DNA from 2 places in the Streptomyces sp. 135 genome. Region 2 is predicted to be linked to the other one. Evidence: riboswitches for the same ligand, from Rfam matches in the RefSeq annotation. Region 2 holds a riboswitch; the other holds the start of a gene.
The links. A riboswitch is a leader RNA that binds a small molecule or an ion and turns the genes downstream of it on or off. The one in region 2 is predicted to bind cyclic di-AMP.
Positions count from the first base shown of each region.

Region 1: linked by a shared signal. The riboswitch ahead of KKZ08_RS15775 (transglycosylase family protein) and the one ahead of KKZ08_RS02420 (C40 family peptidase) in region 2 are both predicted to bind cyclic di-AMP.

Region 1 covers NZ_CP075691.1:3,519,399-3,525,211, forward strand. The annotation lists gene KKZ08_RS15760 (DUF501 domain-containing protein) at 1-297, opposite strand, end outside; gene KKZ08_RS15765 (septum formation initiator family protein) at 341-853, opposite strand; gene eno (phosphopyruvate hydratase) at 1,030-2,325, opposite strand; gene KKZ08_RS15775 (transglycosylase family protein) at 2,621-3,349, opposite strand; cyclic di-AMP (ydaO/yuaA leader) riboswitch at 3,354-3,540, opposite strand; gene KKZ08_RS15780 (transglycosylase family protein) at 3,735-4,817, opposite strand; gene KKZ08_RS15785 (cytochrome P450) at 4,935-5,813, opposite strand, start outside.
Region 2 covers NZ_CP075691.1:519,629-525,441, forward strand. The annotation lists gene KKZ08_RS02395 (hypothetical protein) at 1-114, shown strand, start outside; gene KKZ08_RS02400 (helix-turn-helix domain-containing protein) at 167-550, opposite strand; gene KKZ08_RS02405 (RidA family protein) at 652-1,053, shown strand; gene KKZ08_RS02410 (ATP-dependent Clp protease proteolytic subunit) at 1,135-1,770, shown strand; gene KKZ08_RS02415 (hypothetical protein) at 1,778-2,086, shown strand; cyclic di-AMP (ydaO/yuaA leader) riboswitch at 2,462-2,638, shown strand; gene KKZ08_RS02420 (C40 family peptidase) at 2,642-3,115, shown strand; gene KKZ08_RS02425 (ATP-binding protein) at 3,205-3,645, opposite strand; gene KKZ08_RS02430 (helix-turn-helix transcriptional regulator) at 3,920-4,786, shown strand; gene KKZ08_RS02435 (DUF397 domain-containing protein) at 4,796-5,044, shown strand; gene KKZ08_RS02440 (8-amino-7-oxononanoate synthase) at 5,079-5,813, opposite strand, start outside.

The DNA of each region.
Region 1 (5,813 bases), 3.0 Mb from region 2:
GGCGGCGGCCAGCTCGGGGTCGGTCGTGAGCCGCTCCGACATCTCCTTCATGACGCCGTTGGCCTCAAGGGTGCCGATCGCGGACGCGGCCCTCGGGCACGTCAGGTAGTACGTGGTCGGGAACGGCGTCCCGTCCGGGAGGCGCGGCGCCGTCTCGACGACGTCCGGCTGACCGCAGGGGCAGCGGTGCGCGATGGCCCGCAGGCCGCGCGGCGGGCGGCCGAGCTGCTGTTTGAAGGCCTCGACGTCGGCGTCGGTCGGCTCGGTGCGCTCAGTGGTCGGCGGGGGCGTGTCCATGCCTGTCTTTCCATCAGTGGGTCAGTCGTCGGAACGGTCGGTCTCACGGGGCCCTGTCGGCCCTGTCAGCCTTATCGGCCATCTCGGCCTTGTCAGCTTTGTCGACGCGTTCCCAGACGTTCGAGTACCAGGGGCGTGCGACCGCCCCCTGGTCCGCGCGCCGGCTCCTGGCCGCGGCGGGGTCGATCACCGTGAACCCGGTCTCGCCCGGCAGCACATAGTGCAGGCGGTCGCGGATCTGCTGCTGCGCGTACGCGTCGTCCTGCCAGCGGGCCTTCTCGTCGCGCAGCTTCTCGACGTCGGCCCGGTGCTCGGCCTGCTGCCGGCGCAGGTCGTCGATCTCGGCGCGCTGCGAGACGTACTGCCTTATCGGGTACGCGAGGGCGACGACCAGGGAGCAGAGCACGAGCGCGAGGAGCGCCGCGCGGCCGGTGAGCCGGGAGCGGCGCGCCTGGCGCTTGGTCTGGGAGCGGTAGACCCGCTCCGCGGTCTGCTCGCCGAGCAGCCGCAGGCGGGTAGCGGTGGAGAACCGGTCCTTGGTCCCGGCCTTGGCCATGGTTCCGTCTCCCCAGAGCTTGCGCCTGCACGTACGTACGTCCCCGCACACGGTACGGGACCGGCTGCGGGGACGTACGCAACTACGTGGCTACGTGAGCTTCGGACAAAGCTCAGCCCTTGTTGTGCCTACTGGTTCGCAGAGCGCTGTGCCTACTGGTTCGCAGAGCGCTGTGCCTACTGGTTCGCAGAGCGAAACCGCGGGAACGCGCTGCGGCCGGCGTAGACCGCGGCGTCGTCGAGGATCTCCTCGATGCGCAGGAGCTGGTTGTACTTGGCGACGCGCTCGGAGCGGGCCGGGGCGCCGGTCTTGATCTGGCCGCAGTTGGTGGCGACGGCGAGGTCGGCGATGGTGACGTCCTCGGTCTCGCCGGAGCGGTGCGACATCATGCACTTGAAGCCGTTGCGCTGGGCCATCTCGACGGCGTCCAGGGTCTCGGTCAGCGAGCCGATCTGGTTGACCTTGACGAGCAGGGCGTTGGCGGAGTTCTCCTCGATGCCGCGGGCCAGGCGCTCGGGGTTGGTGACGAACAGGTCGTCGCCCACCAGCTGCACCTTGTCGCCGAGCTTCTCGGTGATGGCGTTCCAGCCGGCCCAGTCGTCCTCGAACAGCGGGTCCTCGATGGAGACGAGGGGGTACGAGGCGACGAGCTCCTCGTAGTACTCGGTCATCTCGGCGGCCGTGCGGGACTTGCCCTCGAACTGGTACGTGCCGTCCTTGTAGAACTCGGACGCGGCGACGTCGAGGGCGAGCGCGATCTGCTCGCCGGGGACGTAGCCGGCCTCCTTGATGGCCTCCAGGATGAGGTCGAGGGCGGCGCGGTTGGAGTCGAGGTTCGGGGCGAAGCCGCCCTCGTCGCCGAGGCCGGTGGCCAGGCCCTTGCTCTTCAGGACCTTCTTCAGCGTGTGGTAGACCTCGGTGCCCCAGCGCAGCGCCTCGGAGAACGACTCGGCGCCGATCGGCGCGATCATGAACTCCTGGATGTCGACGTTGGAGTCCGCGTGCGACCCGCCGTTGAGGATGTTCATCATCGGCACGGGCAGCAGGTGCGCGTTCGGGCCGCCGAGGTAGCGGAACAGCGGCAGGTCGCTGGCCTCGGAGGCGGCGTGCGCGACGGCGAGCGAGACGCCGAGGATGGCGTTGGCGCCGAGGGAGCCCTTGTTGTCGGTGGCGTCCAGGTCGAACATCGCCTGGTCGATCAGGCGCTGCTCGGTGGCGTCGTAGCCGACGAGCTCCGGGCCGATCTGCTCGATGACGGCGAGGACGGCCTTCTCGACACCCTTGCCCTGGTAACGGTTGGGGTCACCGTCACGGAGTTCGATGGCCTCGAAGGCACCGGTGGAGGCACCGGACGGGACGGCGGCACGACCGGTGCTGCCGTCGTCGAGGCCGACCTCGACCTCGACCGTGGGGTTGCCTCGGGAGTCCAGGATTTCCCGGGCTACGACGACGTCGATGGACGGCACGAGCATCTCCTTCTGGGATGTGACGCGTTTACGCGGGCCGATTCGGCCCGCGTCTCCTGAGCCTAACCGGCTCCGGGCCCCAGGCCAGCCGACCGCCCGTCCCGTGGGACGGGGGAAGGCTCAAATGGCCGGGAAACGGGATGGAAGCCCGCGTTTCTACTGGCCGGTAGCTCGCTAGGAGCGAACAGCGGACATGGCCCCGCCCCGGTGCGTACGGGGATACGCGCACCGGGGCGGGGAGCCCGTGGGGACGGGGCGGGACGGCCGTGCGTCCGCCGAGGCACGGCCGTGACCGGATCCGTCAGCTGAGGTGCAGCTGCTGGCCGGGGTAGATGAAGTCGGCGTTGTCGATGATGTCGCCGTTGAGCTTGTAGACCTTCTGCCAGCCGCCCTTGACGTCGTGCGCCTCGGCGATCTTGGACAGCGTGTCGCCGGTCTTGACCTTGTACTCGCCGTCGCCCTTCTCGACCTTCTTGCCGGTCGGGGTCTCGACGGTCTTCTTGGACTCGGTCTGCGGCGCGGGCTGCGGCTTCGGGGCCTGCTGCGTCTTGTGCTGCGGAGCGGCCTGCTGCTGCGGGGCGGCCTGCTGCTGCGTCTTCTGCGGCTGCGGCTTGGCCTGCTGCTGCGGGGCCTGCTGCTGGCCGCCGCCGTTGTACGCGGCGCCCGAGAGACCGACGCCGCAGTGCGGCCAGGCGCCCTTGCCCTGGCCGGCGAGGACCTTCTCGGCGATCTCGATCTGCTGGGCCTTGGAGGCCTTGTCGGCGGTCGGGGCGTACTTCGTACCGCCGTACGCGGCCCAGGTGGAGGGCGAGAACTGGAGGCCGCCCTGGTAGCCGTTGCCGGTGTTGATCGACCAGTTGCCGCCGGACTCGCACTGGGCGACGGCGTCCCACTCCTGGCCGGTGGCGGCGGAGGCCGAACCGGCGGCCATCAGCGGGGCGGCCACGGCGGCACCGGTGACACCGGCGAGCGTGACGACACGGGTGGCCTTGGACGGACGGCGGTGCTTGCCCTTGCTGGAAAACAGCATGAGTTGATCCCCTCACCGACGCCTGCGAGGTGAGCTGTCGGGTTCGGGCCAGTGAAGTTGCCCGGCCGCACCACGTGAGTGCGACTTCACCCCTAGCCGGTCCCGTACGTCCCGCTCCTCCTCGGAGCTCGACGTGCGGACCCGGCGGCTTACCTTGGGTCCCCCGCTCCTGCCTACGGCGCTCGAAGCGACGACTGTTCCCGTCCGGCCGTTGGCAGGATTCGGCGTACCGACCGGCGGGGCCCACCAGTGGCGGGCGTTGACGACGGTAGTCACGCGATCCACGGAATTTCAAAGGCGATCAGGGCTTCTGAGACCCATCTCTCACTTACGCCAATACCGACATTCGGCGCGAAGCACCCCGTGGACGGTTCGTCAACTACCCCTACTTTTCGCCCAAATCGAGGCTCTGACCGGGGAGAATGAGGTCCGGGTCGGCCCCGACGGTCTTCTTGTTCTCGGTGTACAGCTCGTGCCAGCCGCCCTTGACGTCCAAGTCGTCCGCGATGGCCGACAGGTTGTCACCGGAACGCACCGTGTACGTCCCGTCGGCGACCTTCTCGGTGCGCTCGCCGCCGCGCGAGGCGTGCCGGCCCGGACGGTCGCCGCCGCTGCCGGAGGCGGGACTCTCGTCCGCGTGGTCGCCCCGGTGACGGCCGGAGGTGGAGTCGTCGGAGGGGGCGGCCGGGTCCTTCGACCCGGGGGTGCCGGCCGAAGGGGCTTCGTCGCGCCCGGACTTGCCGTCCGTCGGGCGCTTGTCGCCCTTGTCGCCGTTGCCGCTGTTGCCCTGCTTGTCGCCCTTTTCGTGATTCTTGTCTCGGGAGGCGTCGCCCGAACCGGGCGTGTCGCCGTCGTCGTCGGCGGAGCCGGGGCCTTCTGACGCGTCGTCGGAGGCCTTGTCCGACGACTTGTCGGCGGCCTTGCCCTTGGAGTCCTTGGAGTCCCCCGAGCCCTCGGAGTCCTGGGAGCCCTTCGACTTCTCCGACCCCGTCGAACCGGTCGAACCGTTCGAGTCGCTCGAGTCGTCCCTGTCCGACGAGTCGGCGGGCTCCGGGGGGATCGGATCGCCCGGGTCCACGTCGGCCGCCGCGCCGCCGTCGGTGAGTCCGGCGATCGGGGCGCAGCTCGGCCAGGCCTCGGGGCCCTGCCCGTCGAGGATCCTCTCGGCCACGGCGATCTGCTGGGACTTGGAGGCCTGGTCGGCGCTCGGCGCGTAGTCGAGGCCGCCGTGCTTCTCCCACATGTCCTCGGAGAGCTGGAGCCCTCCGTAGTAGCCGTTCCCGGGGTTGGCGCTCCACGCGCCGCCGCTCTCGCACTCGGCGAGCTTGTCCCACGTCACCGTCTCGGCGGCGCTCGCGCTGGTGGCTCCGAGCAGCGGGATGGCGATGGCGGATCCGGTGACTCCTGCCGCGACGATGAGGGCCGGGGCCTGGCGGGGGCGTCGGTGACGACCATTGCCGGAGAGCATGCGGTTGCCTTTCAGGAGACTGTTACGGCGACTTGGGCACCGGGTGCCCGAGTCGACGTGAACGTAGCCGCACTCGAACGCTTGTCACAAGTCGATGCAGCGGAGATCACGTCAACATCACAGTTGTGATGGGCCGTCAGAAACCGGTCGTTCCGGTGCCTCTTTCTGTGCGTCTGTGAACTTCACCGGCAGCGTGCGCAGCCCCCGCATGATCAGCCCGCCACGCCACCGCAAATCGGCCGGGTCGGCCGCGAGTTGCAGGTCGGGCAGGCGCCTGAGCAGCGTCGCGAGCGCGGTCTGGCCCTCCAGGCGGGCGAGCGGGGCGCCGAGGCAGTAGTGGATTCCGTGGCCGTACCCGAGGTGCTGGTTGTCGCGGCGCGCGAGGTCGAGGGTGTCGGGCCGGTCGAACCGCTCGGGGTCGCGGTCGGCGGCGGCGAGCACGACGAGGACGGGGTCGCCGGCCGCGATGTCCTGCCCGCCGAGGGTCAGCGCCTCGGTGGCGAACCGCCAGGTGGCCAGCTCCACGGGTCCGTCGAAGCGGAGCAGTTCCTCGACGCCGGTCTCCAGCAGGCCGGTGTCGCCCTCCGCCAGGGCCTTCTGGAGCCGTGCGCGCTGCTCGGGGTGGGTGAGGAGGGCGTACATGCCGTTGCCGATGAGGTTGACGGTGGTCTCGAATCCGGCGAACAGGAGGATGAAGGCCATGGCGGCGGCCTCGTTCTCCGTGAGGTGCTCGCCGTGGTCGGAGGCGCGGATGAGGCCGGAGATGAGGTCGTCGCCGGGGTCGAGGCGTTTGCGGTGGATCAGCTCGGCGAGGTAGCCGCGCATCTTCTTCACCGAGCGGGCTACGCCGCCGCGGGGGCCGCCGCCGTGGCGGATCATCATGCCCGCCCAGTCGCGGAAGTCGTCCTGGTCCTCGCGGGGGACGCCGAGCAGGTCGCAGATGGCGTAGATGGGGAGCGGGAAGGCGAACTCGTGGATGAGGTCGGCCTCGCCCTT
Region 2 (5,813 bases):
GGTCCGCTCGGATTGGCGCGGCGCTGCCTGGATACGCCCGGCTTCACCGAAGCCGAGACGGTGGAGGCCGCCTATCGGCTCGCCCTGCCACGGATCGCGGAGGCCGGGTCTTGACGTCGGGGCCGGGGCCGGGGCCGGGCAGGGCCGGTTCCGCGCGCGCCGCTCCTCAGGCGTCGAAGCGGAGGCGCGACGCCTCGATGTGACCGAGGTGGCGGTGGGTCCACTCGCACATGCCGTCGACCGTGGCGCGCAGGCCCCGGCCGGCCTCGGTGAGGGTGTACTCGACGCGCGGCGGCACGGTGGGGTGCACCTTCCGCTCGACCAGGCCGTTGCGCTCCAGCATGCGCAGGTTCTGCGTGAGCATCTTGTGGCTGATGCCCTCGACCCCGTCCCGCAGCGCACTGAAGCGCAAGGTCTCGTCACCGAGCGTCTCGATGATCAGGAGCGCCCACTTGTTGGCGACGTCCGAGAAGATCTCCCGGGCCAGCGAGTCCGCGCGCCTGAGGTCCGCGTCCTCGGGCAGCCCTTGGAGCAGTTGTTTGGTCACCATCAGGTTCCCCAGTCACCGAAAAGTGCGTTCTTCCAGGTCAGGGGCCACTCTCCTACAGTTCCCGAGTAACCACAAGAGAGCACCTCGGGAGGGCGAACACCGTGACCAGCCTCAACGTCTTCAACCACGACATCCCGGCCGAGAGCGACTTCGGATACGCACAGGCGATCAGGTCCGGCGAACTGATCCACGTCTCCGGACAGCTCGCGTTCGACGAGACGGGCACCTTCGTGCACGCGGGCGATTTCAGTGCCCAGCTCCAGCAGACCTACACCAACCTGGACAAGGTCCTCGACCACTACGGCGCCACCCGGAACCAGGTGGTCTCACAGAACTTGTACGTGGTGAACCTGCGGCAGAACGCCGCGGCGACGGCGGAGGGCAACCTGGCGTACTTCGGCGACCACCGCCCCACCGCCACGGTCCTCGGCGTCACCGAACTGACCCTCCCCGGTCAGGCCATCGAGATCAGCTTCGTCGTCGACAGAAGGCTGCCTTGCTGAGCGCCCCCAAAGGAAACGTACGTCCTGTACATTTTTTGGAGAGCCGGACCCTCCGCCGCCCCCTAGCAAGAGAGGCCCGCCATGCGCCGTCCGTCAGCACGTCATGTCCTGCCCGAGTTCACCGAGCGCACCAGTTCGGGGACGCGGACCCTGGATCCGTACTCGCGGCTTCTCGAAGAGCGGATCGTCTTTCTCGGCGCCCCCGTCGACGACACGTCGGCGAACGACGTGATGGCACAGTTCACGCACCTCGAGTACGCGGCGCCCGACCGCGACATCTCGCTGTACATCAACTCCCCCGGCGGCTCGTTCAGCGCGATGACCGCCATCTACGACACGATGCGGTTCGTCAGCTGTGACGTGGAGACGGTCTGCCTCGGGCAGGCCGCCTCGGCCGCCGCCGTCCTGCTGGCGGCCGGCACGCCCGGCAAGCGGCACGCGCTGCCGGGGGCGCGGATACTGATCCACCAGCCCTCCTTCTCCGAGCCGATCCAGGGGCAGGCCAGTGATCTGGCGATCCAGGCCGACGAGATCCTGCGGACCCGACGGCTCCTCGAAGAACTCCTCGCGCGGCACACGGGACAGAGCCAGAAGCGGATCGCCGCGGACATCGAGCGGGACAAGATCCTCGACGCCCCGGCCGCCGTGGAGTACGGGCTCGTGGACCGGATCGTCCAGAGCCGCAAGACCTCGCTCGGCGCGCGCGGGGCGAGGTGACCCGCGGATGCTGCCACCCGAGCTGCCGCCACTGCCCGCGCTGACCCGCGCCGAGGCCGAGTTGATCGACCGTTACCTCGAAGTCGTCGACCTGGTCGGCCGGATCAACCCCGCTCGCGCCGAGCACACCTACGGCGGACTGCGTGCCGCCCAGGCCCTGGTCGGCCGGGCGACGGCCCTGCGGGACGCGCTGGCCCTCATGCACCGGCGCGGCGAGAGCGAGGTGCACGCCGCCACGCTCGCCCGGGCCCTGCGCGTCCTTGACGGCGAGCGGCGGACCGGACGGGTGGGCGTGCCGCCGTCGGCAAGCCGGTGAGCCGGTGGCCCCCCCCCCAGCGGCCGCTGAAGCACGGGCTCCGCTCACCGGAACGTCTGGATCCGCTGTGCGACCGACCAGATGGGCTACCTCAGTTGGCGTAGCAGGGGCTCCTTAATCACGCGTTCGAGAGTCGCACCGGATACGTACGGCGAAGGCGGAATGGGACGTTCCGGTGCTGGTCGAGCCATCGCCAGACGGGGCATTGGGAGTCGAATTCGGCAGCGTCCACCCGAACAGGTCAGTCGTGAGGAGCCTCACAAAACGTCGTTTCGACTCGGTTTTCGAGTGGTTTTCGGGTCAAGATCCCTTCCGACGACAAGACCCCGCCACAGCGGCGGGGCGATCCGGGCGGACGCCGAGTCCTGCCGCCGCCCGGTTGACCGGTCGACATCGGTGCACCGGCAGGAGTGGAGGACCCAAGCAAGGCGGGCCCGTCCGGGAAGTCCGGACGACGCCCTTGGGGTGAAGCCGCAGAGCATGACGCGGCCGGGCATCTTCGCCTGCCCGAACCCGACAGGTCATCCTTCACAGGCGGCTGACGAAGGGTTACGCATGACCGCGCTGAATCACGTTCCGTCGCTGCTCGGCAGGACCGGGGCCGTCTCGGCCCTCACCCTCGCCGTTGTGGGCGGCACCGTCGTGGCCCCCGGGCTCACGTCGGAAGCCGAGGCAGCCACCCACGGAACGAAAGCGCTCAAGATCGCGGCGTCCAAGAAGGGCTCTCCCTACAGCTACGGAGCGGTTGGGCCCAACCGCTTCGACTGCTCGGGCCTGACGCTGTACTCGTTCAAGCGCACGGGCAAGAAGCTGCCGCGCACCGCCGCCGCGCAGTACAACAAGACGCGGCACATCTCGAAGTCCCAGCGGACCCGGGGCGACCTGGTGTTCTTCCACTCGGGCCGGAACGTCTACCACGTCGGGATCTACGCGGGTAACGGCCGCATCTGGCACGCACCGAAGAGGGGGACCGTGGTACGCCTGGACAAGATCTGGACCAAGAGCGTCTGGTACGGCCGGGTCCGCTGACCCGTCCCTCACGCCCGGCCGGACGCGGGGGTCCGTGGACCCGCACGCCGCGTCCGGCCGGAGCCGGGCCGCGCGGCGGGTGCGCGGCGTCAGCGGTGCCCCTGCTGGACCGGCGCCGTCCAGGGCAGGGCGATCCATACGGTCTTGCCGCCCTCCGCCGTGGGGCTGACGGATAGCTTGCCGCCGCATTCGGCGGTCAGCCAGCGGATGATGACCATGCCGCGGCCGTTGTCCTGCTGGACGGCGGCCGGCAGCCGCCTCGGATAGCGCGGGTGACTGTCGGTGACACCGATCCGCAGCTGCTCGTCCCGGTCGAGCTCGACGTCCACCGTGAAGGTGGGCGACTGCCCTCTGGTGTGCTGCACGGCGTTGGTGGCGAGTTCGGAGACGATGAGTCTGATCGTGTCCGCCACCTCGGCCTCGCCCGGCAGGCCCCATTCCGTGAGTACGTTCGCCACGTACGCGCGGGCGGCCGGGACCGAGGCGGGATCGCTCGGCAGAGTGACGGATGCTTCCTGGTGATCTGCCATGGCGACGCTGTCCCTTTCCCACCGGGGTCGGTCTCCGACTCGGAGCGGATGACTCGAGGACGGCCCCGGACTGGTGCTTCGCGCCAGCCTCCCATTCCTTTGCCGGTCACGGGTGGCGATCCACCGAGATGTGCATATATCTGTCGCTCGAAGCGGTGAACTCTGCCAGGACCGACCGTATTTGGGCGCGGGGACGCCACTTCCTCTACTGTCGCCTCTGTCCCCCCGCTCTGCCGCCGGGATGCCCGACGGCTCGGTCCGGAAGGAGACGGACATGCAGTACGGCCCCGCGGTGCGCCGCCGCCGGCTCGGCGCCGAACTGCGCGCGCTGCGCGGCCTCGCGGGACTCACCAGCAGCCAGGCCGCCGCGAAGGTCGGCTGGCACCAGTCGAAGGTGAGCCGGATCGAGACGGGCCGCAGCGGTGTGAAGGCCACGGACGTGCGCCTCCTGCTCGACGCGTACGAGGTGAAGGACGCCCACCTCAGCGAGTTGCTCGTGGCCCTGGCGGGCGCCGACGACACCGGCGCCTCGGGGCGTCACCACTGGTGGAAGGCGTACCGCGACCTGCTGCCCGCCGCCTATCGCGACTTCATCAGCCTGGAGGCGCAGGCGAGTTGGGTACGCACCCTGGAGACCTCGGTGGTCCCGGGGCTGCTCCAGACCCCCGACTACGCGCGCGCCGTCACACGGGCCGCGCTCGGCGGGCTGCCCGACGAGCAGGTGGACGCGCTGGTGGAGGTGCGTCTGGCCCGTCAGGACGTGCTGCGCGCGGAGCCTCCGGTGCGGCTGAGCGTGGTCCTGGACGAGGCGGTTTTGCGCCGTTCGGTGGGCGGACCGCGGGTCTTCGCACATCAGCTCGCACGGTTACAGGAGGTGGCGCAGTTGCCACAGGTGCGACTTCAGGTGCTGCCGTTCTCCTCCGGAGAGCATGTGGGCCTCATCGGGCCTTTCGTTATTTTCTCATTTCCGAACATTGCTGATCTGGATGTGGTTGTTCTCGACCACTTGACGAGTAGCCTCTATCTCGAACGGAAAGAAGACCTCCAGGCATACGTGGAGGCCTTCAACTCCCTTCAGGAACAGGCGCTTTCACCCGAGGACTCAGAGGATTTCATCGCCGGGCTAAGCGACGGCGCGTAAGGAGGCACCATGACCGCACTGCCTCGGTACGTACCTTCCAGCACCACCCTTCAGGGTGCGCGGTGGCAGCGCAGCAGCCGCAGCAACGGAATGAACAACTGTGTCGAGACGGCCACGCTCGACACGACCACGCACGACCTGCTCCAGTCCCGCGCCGCGGCCCGCCTGCTGGCCGTGCGCGACTCGAAGAACACCGCGGGGCCCGCCCTGCTCTTCTCCCCCGGCCCCTGGGAGACGTTCGTCGACAGCCTCCGCTGACCGCGGGCCTGCCCCCGCCCGGGGCCGGCCCGTCTCATCGGGGTGCGGTGCGGCTGATCACTCGTACGGCATCGGCGATCTGTTCGTCGGTGAGATCCGCGCGGGCGGTCAGCCGCAGCCTCGAAATGCCGTCCGGTACCGACGGCGGCCGGAAGCAGCCGACCGCCAGACCCGCGGCCCGGCACTCCGCGGCCCAGCGCACGGCCGATTCCGGTGCCGGGGCGCGCACGGAGACGACGGCGGCGTCGGGACGTACCGCCGACAGGCCCTCGGCCGTGAGGCGCCGGTGCAGTTCCGCGGCGACCTGGCGGGCCCTGGCGGCCCGTTCGGGCTCGCGGCGCAGCAGCCGCAGGGCCGCTAGCGCGGCGCCCGCCGCGGCGGGCGCGAGCCCCGTGTCGAAGATGAAGGTACGCGCCGCGTTCACCAGGTGGTCGATGACCTTGGCGGGTCCGAGCACGGCGCCGCCCTGGCTGCCGAAGGACTTCGAGAGGGTGAGCGTGACCACCGTGTCGGCGGCCCCCGCGAGGCCCGCGGCGTGTGGTGCGCCCCGGCCGCCGTCACCGAGGACGCCGAGGCCGTGCGCGTCGTCGACGATCAGCCCCGCACCGAACTCCCGGCACACGTCCGCCAGTTCGGCGAGCGGCGCGGCGTCACCGTCCACCGAGAACACCGAGTCGGACACCATGACGGCGGGGCCGTCGTGGGCCTCCAGCGTCTTGCGCACCGCCTCGGGGTCGCTGTGCGGCACCACCTGGGTCACGGCGCGCGC